DNA from 4 places in the Streptomyces sp. M41 genome. Region 1 is predicted to be linked to each of the others. Evidence: riboswitches for the same ligand, from Rfam matches in the RefSeq annotation. Region 1 holds a riboswitch; each other region holds the start of a gene.

Region 1 (3,201 bases):
AGTCTTCCCGCCCTGGGTGTTCCCGCCCTGCGTGTTCCGGCGCTGAGTGCCGACCGGCCCGGCACGCCGCCGATCTCGTCCGGTCGGCCCCCACCGCTCGCCCACGGCCCCCGCTTCGGCAACCCTGGTGAGGTGGAGGAACGCCGGATCTCGTACGCACGCCGGGTGGTCCGATCGCTCCCCGCCCTGCTGATCGCGGCCGGAGCCGTGTACGACCACCTCACCCCGACGCCCTACACCGGCGCCCCGTTCTTCACCGCCGCGCCCCTGGGTGCCGCCCCGCTCTACTCGCTGCGCGGCACGGTGCTCACGGGCCTCGTGGCCATCGCGGCCCTGGCCGTGCTGCGGGTCCCGCACGGCGGGCTGCCGCTGGCGGAAGTGATCACCGAACTGGCGACCGTGATCACCGTCTCCGTCCTCGCCGTCCTCATCAACCTGCTCGTGCGCCGCAGCGACGCCCGCCTCGCCTCCGCCCGCGCGATCGCCGAGGCAGCCCAGCGCGCCGTGCTGCCCGAACCACCCGAGCGGATCGGCGGGTATCAGATCGCGGCGCGGTACGAGGCGGCACAGGAGGGCGCCTCCATCGGCGGTGACCTGTACGCCGTGCAGGACAGCCCGCACGGCATCCGGCTCGTCGTGGGCGATGTGCGCGGCAAGGGCATGGGGGCCGTCGGCGTCGTCGCCGTCGTCATCGGGACCTTCCGGGAGGCGGCCGAGCAGGAGACCACGCTGGAGGCGGTCGCCCAGCGTCTGGAGCGGGCGCTGACGCGTGAACGCGCGCGACGGGAAGCGGTGGACGCCCGGGAGGGGTTCACCACCGCCGTCCTCGCCGAACTGCCGCACGGCGAGGCGCTCGTACGGATCGTCAACCGCGGGCATCCGTCGCCGCTGCTGCTGTACGCCGACGGCACCGTGCGCTCCCTGTTCGCCCCCGAGCCCGCGCTGCCCCTCGGCATGGCCGAGCTCGGCGCCTGGCCCGACCGGGCCCAGGAAGCCGAGTTCCCGAGCAGGGCCACGCTGCTGCTGTACACCGACGGCCTGTCCGAGGCGCGCGACGAGAATGGGCGGTTCTACGACCCCGAGGTGCGGCTCGCGGGGCGGGCCAACGCCCACCGCGAGCCGGCCGCCCTGCTCGGCGCCCTCGCGGCGGAGGTGCGCCGGCACTCCGGGGGCGGGATGGCGGACGACATGGCGCTGCTCGCCGTACGCCGCCCCTGACCACCGTCACCACCAGTGACCGGATGAGAGCCCTCCGCATAACAACTGACGCACTGTCAGCAGTCATGCGACTGCTGAGCCTTGGCCAACTCGCCCGATTTGGACTGCTCGTGACCTGTTAGTCCCCGCGAAAATCGTTAACGATCAACCGGAACAGCTTGGAATCCGCACCCCGCGTCTATTAACGTTCGATAACGCAGCGCGGTCGTCCCAGCCGTCACAAGAGGCGGCTCCGTGCGCACGCGCCGAATCCTGTACCCAGTACGGGAACCGGGGAACCACCACCCTGGGGTGAATCGCGCTGAAACCACCGTGGACCCACGGCCGGTATACGCGCGTAGGAGACCTTCCTGCTCCGAACCCGTCAGCTAACCCGGTAGGCGAGAAGGAAGGAAAGGAGTACGCCCACGTGGCGTCCAACAGGCCTGCTACGCAAGCCCCGTTCATACCGGGTCAGCGCAGCACCGACACCTTCGGCTACGACCGCGACCGCACCACCGACGGCCCGTTCGAGGAGTGGAATCCCACCGCGGACACCGTTCGTCCCGTGCGCGGCCGGCATCGCGTGGCCAAGCAGCGCGGTGGGGGACTCGCCCGCAGCTCCACGGTTCTCGGCGTCGGTGTCATAGCCGCCGTCGGCGCGGGCGGCATGGCCACCGCGCAGACCGGCAAGCCGCCGGTTGCCATCACCATGCCGGACCTGCCGCTCATCGACGACGACGAGGCCGCCCCGGCGGACACCGGTACGGCGCTGAGCACCATGGGCGCCACGACCGAGGAGGCCACCGAGGGCACCGGCGACGCCGGTGAGGCCCTGCGGGCCCGGATCATCGCCCAGGTCGAGCAGCAGCAGGACCAGATCGACAGCAAGGCCGCCGCCGAAGCGCTCGCCGCCGCCGAGAAGGAAGCCGCCGCTGCCGCCGCCAAGGCGGAGAAGGAAGCCAAGGCCAAGGCCGCCGCCGCGAAGGCCGAGGCCGAGGAGGAGGCCCGCAAGAAGGCCGAGGCCGAGCGCCTCGCCGAGCTGGCCAAGCAGTACGCACTGCCGACCTCCTCGTACACCCTCACCTCGACCTTCGGACAGGCCGGCGCTTACTGGTCCTCCGGCTACCACACGGGCCTGGACTTCGCCGCGCCCTCCGGCACCCTGATCAAGGCTGTGCACACCGGCACCATCACCTTCGCCGGCTGGGACGGCTCCTACGGCTACAAGACGGTCCTCACCCTCGAGGACGGCACCGAGATCTGGTACGCCCACCAGTCCTCGATCAGCGCCAGCGTCGGCCAGAAGGTCAACACCGGTGACGTCATCGGCCGCGTCGGCGCCACCGGCAACGTGACCGGCGCCCACCTCCACCTCGAGGTGCACCCCGACGGCAGCGGCAGCGGCATCGACCCCCTGGCGTGGCTGCGCGGCAAGGGCCTCACGCCCTGACCCACGGCGGCCCCTGCGGCCACCGCCCCACGGCTGTTTCCCGGCGGCCCTGACGACGACCCCCCGACGTCAGGGCCGCCGGCCCTTTCCGTGCGCGCATTCTTCACACACGCTCATCGACGCCACCGCGGAATAGGCCCCGCACTCAGGGAAGTTGACGACGAGCATGACTTCTCTGCGCAAGCTCGGCTCCTCCGACCTCGAGGTCTTCCCGCTCTGCCTCGGCGGCAACGTCTTCGGCTGGACGGCCGACCAAGCCGAGTCCTTCGCCGTCCTCGACGCCTACACGGCGGCGGGCGGCAACTTCATCGACACGGCCGACTCGTACTCGGCGTGGGTCGAGGGCAACGCGGGCGGCGAGTCCGAGACCGTCATCGGCAGCTGGCTGAAGGCGCGCGGCAACCGGGACGACGTCGTGATCGCCACGAAGGTCAGCCAGCACCCCGACTACCAGGGCCTGAACGCCGCCACCGTCAAAGCCGCCGCCGACGCCTCCCTGCGCCGCCTCGGCACCGATCACATCGACCTCTACTACACCCACTTCGACAAGC
Region 2 (3,201 bases), on a different contig from region 1:
GGGGCCGGGGTCGCCGACGCCTTCGGTGAAGCTGTCCCCCACCGCGACGTACGACCCGATCACTGATCTGCTGTCACTCTTCGAATCGTCTGTCACATCGGCACATGATTCACCTTTGAATGTGACCTACGCGACCGTAGGGCGGGGTTGACGAACGGTGAGATAAGCCACTCCCCAAGGGTTCACCAAACTCGGAATAACCACCTGGCCCACCGCGTTGCGTGCGGCCTGCGGCAGGGGCGGGGCGGGCGGCTGCCCCACCCGCAAGGCGGTGACGGCAGACCGAAGGCCGGACCCGGGGATCGGGGTCCGGCCTTCGGTTGCGTGTCAGGCAGGTTGCGCTCGCGTGGAGCGACGGTCAGCCGAGGGAGACGCCCTTGGAGCGGAGGTAGGCGACCGGGTCCACGTCGGAGCCGTAGTCCGGCGTGGTGCGGATCTCGAAGTGCAGGTGCGGGCCGGTCACATTGCCGGTCGCGCCGGAGAGGCCGATCTCCTGGCCCGCGCTCACGCTCTGGCCGCTGGAGACGGACAGCGAGGACAGGTGGGCGTACTGGGCGTAGTGGCCGTCGGCGAGCTGGATGACGACCTGGTTGCCGTACGCGCCGCCCCAGCCGGCGGAGACGACGGTTCCCGCGCCGACCGCCTTCAGGGGCGTGCCGGTCGGGGCGGAGAAGTCGACGCCGGTGTGGTAGCCGCTCGACCACATGCTGCCCGCCACCTTGTAGGCGGTGCCGACGGAAGCGGTGGACAGCGGGGCGGAGAAGCCTGCGGCGCTCTGGGCGGCCGTGGCCGCCTTCTGCGGGGCGGAGGACTTCGTGCCGGAGGAGTCCTTCTTGGAGGACTGGGAGGACCGGGAGGACTCGGAGGAGCCCGACGACTTGGACGACTGGGATGATTCAGACGATTCAGACGCCGAAGCGGAGGACGGGGACGACGACTTGGGAGCGGCCGTCGCGGCCTTCTCGCCACCGACGGAGAGCTTCAGACCCGGGTGGATCAGCGACGGGTCGGCGCCGACGGCCTCACGGTTGTCGGCGTAGAGCTGCTTCCAGCCGCCGTCGACGCTCTGCTCGTCGGCGATCTTTGCGAGGTAGTCGCCCACCTTCACCGAATAGGTGCGCGCACCCGTCTTTTTGTCGGCAGCCTTCTTCGCCGCCTTCTTCTCGACGACCGGAGCCGACTGGACGGCCTTTTCCGAAACGGACTGAGAGGGAGCCGCGTTGGCTCCGGTGGCCCCGATGAGCGGGAGGGCGAGAGCGGCGCCACCGGTTCCGGCGACGGCGACGGAGCGGGGGAGGCGCAGGGACTTGGGGCGGCGGTGCTTACCCTTCGCGGGCATGGCGAATTCCTCTCCGGCGCCTACGAGGTGAGCTGTCGGGTGCGAGCTGGAGATGCCCGGCCGCGCCGAGGCGCGACTTGACCCCAAGCCGTTCCGGAGACCGGAACAGGCGTTGTACCTGTGGGTCCCCCGCTCCTGCCGTGCACGGGTGAGTTTGCGCGGAGTCCGGTCGGCGGCAGGATTAGGCGTCCGTCCGGATTGGGGGCGAACGTAAGCGAGGAAGACGCACGGGAACAAGTGAGGGGTTCCGTCCGAATGCGTTCCCGTTGATCCCTTGTGGGAATTACCGGTCACACTCCGTGAATTATGGGGACCTCTCCCGACTCAAAGTCCCATGAAAAGCGCCCGAATTACGTGGACATGACGAACGACGCACGGTCACGGATATGACGCTGCTCACGTGACGTTGCTCCAGCTTTCCTTAATACAGAGCGAGTTGGAATGAAGGCGCCAATTCGGACAGAACCCCTAGATGTGACGCTGGAGGATATCTAGCCACATCGAGGTCGTCGCGCAAATCGGAAGGAAGCTCACAATGCCGATGCAGAACAGACCAAATCGGAGCAGAGCCTCGATGGATTCGCCCGTTTCGAGGCAGGCCATTCGCAGCGCAAAGACTCCCTTCCACCATCAAACGCTCTCAGAACCGAAAAATATGGACAGATGTATCAAGGTCCCACGTCATCGAGGTGTCCACCCGCGGCGACGGCGCTTGTGGACAACTCATTGCCCCAGGAACCGATGTCGTATCGTCAGGAGCACCCCGTCGGCCACACGCCGAGCCGCGCCGCCGGGGCCGACCGGGAGGGAGCCCCCGTGACGCAGCAGATCCCGTCGACCGAGCCCGAGCTGGCCGGAGTGCGCAACTTCCGCGATGTGGGCGGGCTGCCGACCGTGGACGGACGACGGGTGCGGCACGGCGTGCTGTTCCGCAGCGGCCACCTGGCGCACGCGACCGAGGACGACGCCGCCTTCCTCGGCTCCCTGGGCCTGCACACCATCTTCGACTTCCGCAACGCCGCCGATCAGAAGCTAGAGGGTCCGGACGTCGCGCTGCCGGGGGTGCGCAATGTGAACCTGCCGTTGAGTGACCCCGCGGACGGCGCGGAGTTCTGGAAGATGGTCCGGGACGGCGACATCGAGCAGCTGCGGGAGATCCTGTCGGACGGCAAGGCCGCGGACCGGATGATCGCCTCGTACCGGCTGATCATCAAGGAGCGCACCGGCGAGCACTCACAGGTGCTGCACTCCCTCGCCGAGGACAGCGTCCCCGCCCTCATGCACTGCGCCGCGGGCAAGGACCGCGCCGGCCTGTCCATCGCCGTGACACTGCTCGCCGTCGGCGTCGAGCGCGAGGCGATCGTCGCCGACTATCTGGAGTCCAACGCCAAGCACCGTCGCTACAAGGTGAAGCGCAGCGGCAGCGGCCCGTCGGTCTACTCAGCGGAGGTCATGGAGCTGCTCAGCCCCCTCTTCGACGCGCGCGCCGAGTATCTGACCGCCGCCTTCGAGACGATCGAGCAGACATGGGGCGGTGTCGACAGCTACCTGGAGCAGGGTCTGCGGATCACCCCCCGGACCCGGGAGCGGCTGCGGGAGCGGCTCCTCGACTGACGCTCGTCCGCCCGGCGCCCCGTGCCTGCGTCGCGCCGGCGCCTACTTCGCGCCGGTGCCTACTTCGCGCCCGCCTCGAACAGGAAGTAGATGAAGGCGGCGAAGACGTGCCCCACCGCGATGTAGATGATGAGCCGCACCCACAGGGCACGCGGGAACTTCTCCTCCATGTCGCTCATCGCGTCTCTCCAGAGGTGGGGCCCAGGCACAGGGCGGCCGTGGGGCTCTGCAACAGGGTGTGGACGAAG
Region 3 (3,201 bases), on a different contig from region 1:
GTCGGCACTGATTCTCACCGTCTCCGTCACCAACATGTTCAACCGCATCAACACCACCATCAAGGAGCCCGCGGGCACCACTTGGGGGTGAAATAGCAACAAGGGGGCGGAAGTTGTCAGGGCGGAACGGAACCGGAAATGAAACGGTGAGCGGCGGCGCAACCGGAACAGGTGTCAACACATGTGAACACAGCAGCCGTCCGGTTCACGTCGAGTCGATGGGGCGTCCTGTCCGTATTCTCTGATCATGGCCGCACCTATCGCATATTCACTCATCGCCACTGACCTCGACGGGACCCTGCTCCGAGGCGACGACACGCTCTCGGACCGGTCCATCGACGCGCTCGCGCTGGCGGTGGCGGCCGGTGCCCAGCACCTCGTGGTGACGGGACGGCCGGCGCCCAGAGTGCGGCCTCTCCTGGATGTCATGGGCAGCACGGGGCTCGCGGTGTGCGGGCAGGGGGCGCAGTTGTACGACGCGGGCGCGGACCGTCTGCTGTGGTCCATCACCCTGGACCGGGAGTTGGCGGAAACCGCGCTCGGCAAGATCGAGGCCGAGGTGGGTCAGGTGTACGCGGCCGTCGACCAGGACGGTGTGGACGGGCTCACGCTCATCGAACCGGGGTACCTGATGCCCCACCCGACACTGCCCGCCGTACGGGTCAGGCACCGCGACGACCTGTGGTGCGAGCCGATCAGCAAGGTGCTGCTGCGCCATCCGGTCCTGTCGGACGACGAGTTGGCGGCGACGGCACGGGCGGTGGTCGGCTCTCTCGCCACCGTCACCATGTCGGGCCCCGGGACCGTCGAACTCCAGCCATGCGGCATCACCAAGGCGACCGGTCTCGCGCTCGCCGCCGACCATCTCGGCCTCGGCGCGCACGAGACCGTCGCCTTCGGTGACATGCCCAATGACATCCCCATGTTCGACTGGGCCGCTCACGGTGTCGCGATGGCCAACGCGCATCCCGAACTCAAAGCGGTCGCCGACGAGATCACCCTGTCGAACGAGGACGACGGCATCGCCGTCGTCCTCGAGGCACTGTTCGCGGGGAGCCTGGCCGACTTCGCCCAGTAGGTCGCCGACTTTGTCCAGTAGGTCGCAGGGTCCGGCCTCCGCCGGGACCGGACCCTGTTCCCCCGGGTTCGGTAGGGCCGCGCACGACCCTGGGGTCTAGTAAGGACCGTTGACGTTGTCGATCGAGCCGTAGCGCGCGGCTGCGTAGTTGCACGCGGCCGTGATGTTCGCGACCGGGTCGAAGGGGTCGTACGCCGTTCCCGGCACGTGGTAGGCCGCGAACGTCGGGTCGATGACCTGGAGGAGCCCCTTGGAGGGGGTGCCCGCCACGGCGTTGGAATCCCAGTTGTTGATGGCGGCCGGGTTGCCCGACGACTCACGCAGGATGTTGCGGTGAATGCCCTCATAGGAGCCGGGAATCCCCTTTTGCCCCATGATGTCCAGGGCCTCGCGGATCCAGCCGTCGAGGTTGTCGGGGTAGGTCTTCGCGGCGGCATGGGTGGCCTGGGCGACGCCGGACTTCTTGGCAGGCGAGGCCGCCTTGTCGGCCGTCTTCGTGGCGGCCGTCTTCGTGGCCCGGACCTTCAGGTCGACGCCCGGGTGGATCAGCCGCGGGTCGTCGCCGATGGCCTTGCGGTTGTCCTTGTAGAGCTGTCGCCAGCCGCCCTGGGCGTCGTAACGGTCCGCGATGCCGTAGAGCGTGTCGCCCTTCTTGGTGGTGTAGCTGAGGGATCCGACCTTCGCCGCGGTGGGGGCCTGGGCGGGCTCGGCGGCGGTCGCGGTGGTCGCGCTCAGCAAGGGGAGCGCGAGAGCGGCGGTGCCGGTTCCGGCGGCCACGACACGTCGGGTGAGCGGGTTGGTACGGGGGCGGCGGTGTTTGCCTCGGGGCATGGCGCTGTTCCTCTCCGGCGCCTGCGAGGTGAGCTGTCGGGTTCGGGCGGGAGATGCCCGGCCGCGCCGCCGTGTGACGGTGCGACTTCACCCCTAGCCGGCCCGGTGTGCCATCAAGGCGTCCGGTCCGGCGACTTACCTGGGTCCCCCGCTCCTGCCGTGCGTGTGTGAGTGGCGTAGGTGGATGGCGCGGGCGGCGGCAGGATTAGGCGTCCGCCCGACTGAGCGGGAACGTATGCGAGAGCACATGTCCGGAACAAGTGCCCTAGTCACCTGTCATGCGGGTTGACCATGGTCGGGTGCGTATGAGGCGCTTGATCCTTTGCGGTTGCCAAGCCTCAACTTGCGTTTGCCGTAAGGGGAGGCGGGGGTGGGCGCGGTCGCGGGGGAGAAGGGGGCTGCGTGACCCAACTCACTGGTATTCACAAGAGCGGCAAATCGGGCAATGAATCCAACTCGCCTGTAATGGGCCGCTCATGGAGTCCGTTTTTCCCGTGTCGGCAGCAATTGGGCCTCTTCGTGTCGTCTTCGAGCGGGGCGGTCAGGTGGGGGATTCATCCCTCAACGTCCATATTTCCTGGCGCACTTCACGCTTACTTCGCGCTCATTCCGCGCTCGGTTCGCGCTCGAGGGCGTTGGGCGTGGACGGAACCTCGGGCGTGATTCCAGTCGTTGTCATAGCGGTCGTCCGTGGGATGTCCCGCGGCGGGTACTCGGGGGGTGCCGGTGCGGGGTACGGCACCCGGCAGGGTGGCGAGGGGGAGGGGTGAACGGGTGCGCATGAAGGTGAATCCCGGCGGGGCGGTCACGTCCGGATCAGGACTCAGGGTGCTACTTACCTATAAGTGGATAGATGTCCGTCCGTATCAGGTGATCAAAAACTTGCCGGTCGTGATCCGATACCGCCCGTGGTGGACGGGTGGGCGGCATCGGTGATCGAAACGTGACCGGATACGCTGACTTGAGTGATGGCAGCGACCTATCGACAAACCGTGTAACCGCCAGTAGACACCAGCAGACAGGAGACCCCTCGTGACCGTCGTCGGGCCGTTCGGGCTGAGCGTGCGGGACCAGGCTCTGGAAGCCGATGTCCAGGCCGGATTGGCGGCTGTCGAGGAGGGTTTGCTCGAAGCCACCAAGAGCGAGGTCCCCTTCATCACCGAGGCCGCCCAGCACCTGGTGCGGGCCGGGGGCAAGCGGTTCCGGCCGCTGCTCGTGATGCTCGCCGCCCAGTTCGGGGACCGGCACGCGCCGGGGGTCGTGCCGTCGGCGGTGGTGGTGGAGCTGACGCA
Region 4 (3,201 bases), on a different contig from region 1:
GCGCTGCCACCGCCCCGGCCAGCAGGTCGTCGCCGTCGAGGTGCTTCTGGACACGCCCCTGGACGCGGAGCCGAAGGGCCTCGACGGCATCGCCACGATCATGGCGCGCGCCCTTTCCGAAGGCACCGACAAGCACACCGCCGAGGAGTTCGCCGCCGAGCTGGAGCGCTGCGGCGCCACGCTCGACGCCTACGCCGACCACCCCGGCGTCCGCGTCAGCCTCGAGGTGCCCGTCTCCCGGCTGCCCAAGGCCCTCGACCTGCTCGCCGACGCCCTCAGGGCGCCCGCGTTCGCCGACGCCGAGGTCGAGCGTCTGGTGCGCAACCGGCTCGACGAGATCCCGCACGAGCTGGCCAACCCCTCCCGTCGCGCCGCCAAGGAGCTCGCCAAGGAGCTGTTCCCGGCGACCTCGCGCATGTCGCGTCCGCGCCAGGGCACCGAGGACACGGTCGCGGGCATCGACTCCGCCGCCGTACGCGCCTTCTACGAGCGGCATGTGCGGCCCGCCACCTCCACCGTCGTGGTCGTCGGCGACCTCACCGGGGTCGACCTCGACGGCCTGCTCGGCGACACCCTCGGCGCGTGGACCGGCTCCGCGGCCGAGCCGCGGCCCGTTCCGCCGGTGACCGCCGACGACGCCGGGCGCGTCGTGATCGTGGACCGGCCCGGCGCCGTGCAGACACAGCTGCTGATCGGCCGTCTCGGTCCCGACCGGCACGACCGCGTGTGGCCGGCGCAGGTGCTCGGCACGTACTGCCTGGGCGGCACCCTCACCTCCCGTCTGGACAAGGTCCTGCGCGAGGAGAAGGGCTACACCTACGGCGTGCGCGCCTTCGCCCAGGTCCTGCGCTCCGCCCCGGACGGCACGGGCGCGGCGATGCTCGCCATCAGCGGCTCCGTCGACACCCCGAACACCGGTCCGGCGCTGGACGACCTGTGGAAGGTCCTGCGCGGGGTCGCCGGCGAGGGGCTCACCGACGCCGAGCGGGACTTCGCCGTTCAGAACCTCGTCGGGGTGGCGCCGCTGAAGTACGAGACGGCCGCCGCCGTGGCGAGCACGCTGGCCGACCAGGTCGAGCAGCATCTGCCGGACGACTTCCAGGGGAAGCTGTACCAGCGGCTCGCGTCGACCGGCACCGTCGAGGCCACCGCCGCGGCCGTGAGCGCCTTCCCGGTGGACCGCCTGGTCACGATCCTCGTCGGTGACGCGGCCGAGATCCGGGAGCCCGTCGAGGCCCTCGGAATCGGTGAAGTCACCGTCGTGGCGGCCGAGTAGAGGTACCGGCAGTGCCGGACGACGGCACGCGCGCGTGAGGGGCCCCGGAGACCGCCGAGTCACCGGGGCCCCTTTATGCCCGAATTGAGGGAGAGGTTGCCTGTCTGCCCTGTGGGATGCGCTACAAAAGCCGCGATGCGTTTGGGGATTGAAAGTGGCCCCGTTTAGCGTCTTCCGGGCTGTCCGTCAGGCAGTGCGCCGCGCCCGCGGCACCGGACAGTCATCGCCGAGTCCCCGTACGGCGCGAGCCAGGGGAGCCGGGGACCCACCTCCTGCCGCCGCTATCGCGGCTGCAGGGGCCCAGTAGTCCCTGGGGTGAATCGGACGCCCGCGCGAGATCGCGAGGGGGTCCGTAGGAGACCTTCCTGCTCCGAACCCGTCAGCTAACCCGGTAGGCGAGAAGGAAGGAAAGGATCAGCCACTACATGGCGTTCACCTGCGCCACGGGGAAGAACCGCCCCAGCGGGAAGCACCGTAAGCCCGGCCGGTTCGAGCGCACCACGGCCCGTGCGGCCGGCGTCGCCGCTCTCACCGCCACCGGCGTGATGGGCACCCTGGCCGCCCCGGCGCTCGCCGCCGAGCCCGCCGCGGAGCAGACCGGCCTCATCCCGGTCATCACCGTCGACAACTCGATCGCCGAGCAGATCGACGCCCAGGCCGACGCGCAGGAGCAGGCGGCCGAGGAGGCCGCCGCCGCGAAGAAGGCCGCCCAGGAGGCCGCCCGTAAGAAGGCGGCCGAGAAGGCCAAGAAGGAGCGCGAGGCCAAGGAGCGCGCCGCGCGCGAGGCCGAGCGCAAGCGTCTGCTGTCCTACGTCGCCCCGATCTCCGGCTCGTACGTCTCCACCGGCTACAAGGCCGGCGGCGCCGTCTGGTCCTCCGGCAGTCACACCGGCGTCGACTTCCACGCCGGCAGCGGCACGTCTGTGCACTCGGTCGGTGCCGGCACCGTCGTGGAGGCCGGCTGGGGCGGGGCCTACGGCAACAACGTCGTGATCAAGATGAACGACGGTACGTACACCCAGTACGGCCATCTGTCGTCCATCGGCGTCTCGGTCGGCCAGACGGTCACCCCCGGCCAGCAGATCGGCCTGTCCGGCGCCACCGGCAATGTCACCGGACCGCACCTGCACTTCGAGGCCCGCACCACCGCGGAGTACGGCTCCGACATCGACCCCGTCGCCTACCTCCGCTCGCACGGCGTGAGCCTCTGACGGTTCCTCCACGTCTGCCCGAAAGCCCCGGCTCACCGAGCCGGGGCTTTCGGCGTTCGCGGGGATGTTCGGCTGTCCAAAAAATATCCATGGATTCCGGCCCGCCGTCGGAAATTCCGGCCCGTTGCCATAGAGTCACCCAACACACGTCATTCGTCGACGTTGCACGGGGATTAAAGCGGAGGTCGGTCATGCGTATTCCGGCGCACTCGGTATGCACCGCGATCCGGGACGATATCGTCGCCGGTGTCCATGAGCGCGGCAGCCGCCTCACCGAGGAACTTCTCGCACGCCGCTACGGCGTCTCGCGCGTCCCTGTGCGGGAGGCCCTGCGCACCCTGGAGGCGGAGGGTTTCGTGGTGACCCGGCGCCACGCGGGCGCGTGCGTCGCCGAACCGACCGAGCAGGAGGCCGCCGACCTGCTGGAGATGCGCACCCTCCTGGAACCCCTCGGCGCCTCCCGGGCGGCTCAGCGGCGCACCGAAGCCCACCTCAAGGTGCTGCGCGGCCTGGTCAGGTTGGGCCAGGAGCGTGCCAGGAGGGGGAACAGCGAGGATCTGCGCTCCCTGGGCGGTTGGTTCCACGAGACGCTGGCCCAGGCGTCCGGCAGCCCTGCCCTGACCTCGATGCTGACCCAGCTGCGCCACAAGATCGCCTGGATGTACACGGTGGAGCCGCCCGTCGACCCCATGGCCTGCTGGACCGAGCACGGCG

The links. A riboswitch is a leader RNA that binds a small molecule or an ion and turns the genes downstream of it on or off. The one in region 1 is predicted to bind cyclic di-AMP.
Region 2: it holds a riboswitch for cyclic di-AMP, as region 1 does, so the genes downstream of both, ACHBTE_RS02295 (M23 family metallopeptidase) here and ACHBTE_RS32360 (M23 family metallopeptidase) in region 1, are expected to answer to the same signal.
Region 3: it holds a riboswitch for cyclic di-AMP, as region 1 does, so the genes downstream of both, ACHBTE_RS05110 (transglycosylase SLT domain-containing protein) here and ACHBTE_RS32360 (M23 family metallopeptidase) in region 1, are expected to answer to the same signal.
Region 4: it holds a riboswitch for cyclic di-AMP, as region 1 does, so the genes downstream of both, ACHBTE_RS03995 (M23 family metallopeptidase) here and ACHBTE_RS32360 (M23 family metallopeptidase) in region 1, are expected to answer to the same signal.

Annotation. Positions count from the first base shown of each region.
Region 1 covers NZ_JBIMKE010000039.1:17,907-21,107, reverse strand. The annotation lists gene ACHBTE_RS32365 (PP2C family protein-serine/threonine phosphatase) at 133-1,218, shown strand; cyclic di-AMP (ydaO/yuaA leader) riboswitch at 1,452-1,616, shown strand; gene ACHBTE_RS32360 (M23 family metallopeptidase) at 1,628-2,650, shown strand; gene ACHBTE_RS32355 (aldo/keto reductase) at 2,817-3,201, shown strand, end outside.
Region 2 covers NZ_JBIMKE010000001.1:501,579-504,779, reverse strand. The annotation lists gene ACHBTE_RS02300 (SGNH/GDSL hydrolase family protein) at 1-63, opposite strand, end outside; gene ACHBTE_RS02295 (M23 family metallopeptidase) at 359-1,339, opposite strand; cyclic di-AMP (ydaO/yuaA leader) riboswitch at 1,344-1,500, opposite strand; gene ACHBTE_RS02290 (tyrosine-protein phosphatase) at 2,156-2,953, shown strand; gene ACHBTE_RS02285 (DUF6126 family protein) at 3,013-3,132, opposite strand; gene ACHBTE_RS02280 (helix-turn-helix domain-containing protein) at 3,129-3,201, opposite strand, start outside.
Region 3 covers NZ_JBIMKE010000003.1:153,465-156,665, forward strand. The annotation lists gene ACHBTE_RS05100 (carboxymuconolactone decarboxylase family protein) at 1-91, shown strand, start outside; gene ACHBTE_RS05105 (HAD family hydrolase) at 248-1,078, shown strand; gene ACHBTE_RS05110 (transglycosylase SLT domain-containing protein) at 1,175-1,909, opposite strand; cyclic di-AMP (ydaO/yuaA leader) riboswitch at 1,915-2,096, opposite strand; gene ACHBTE_RS05115 (polyprenyl synthetase family protein) at 2,942-3,201, shown strand, end outside.
Region 4 covers NZ_JBIMKE010000002.1:378,962-382,162, reverse strand. The annotation lists gene ACHBTE_RS04000 (M16 family metallopeptidase) at 1-1,276, shown strand, start outside; cyclic di-AMP (ydaO/yuaA leader) riboswitch at 1,491-1,688, shown strand; gene ACHBTE_RS03995 (M23 family metallopeptidase) at 1,702-2,487, shown strand; gene ACHBTE_RS03990 (GntR family transcriptional regulator) at 2,679-3,201, shown strand, end outside.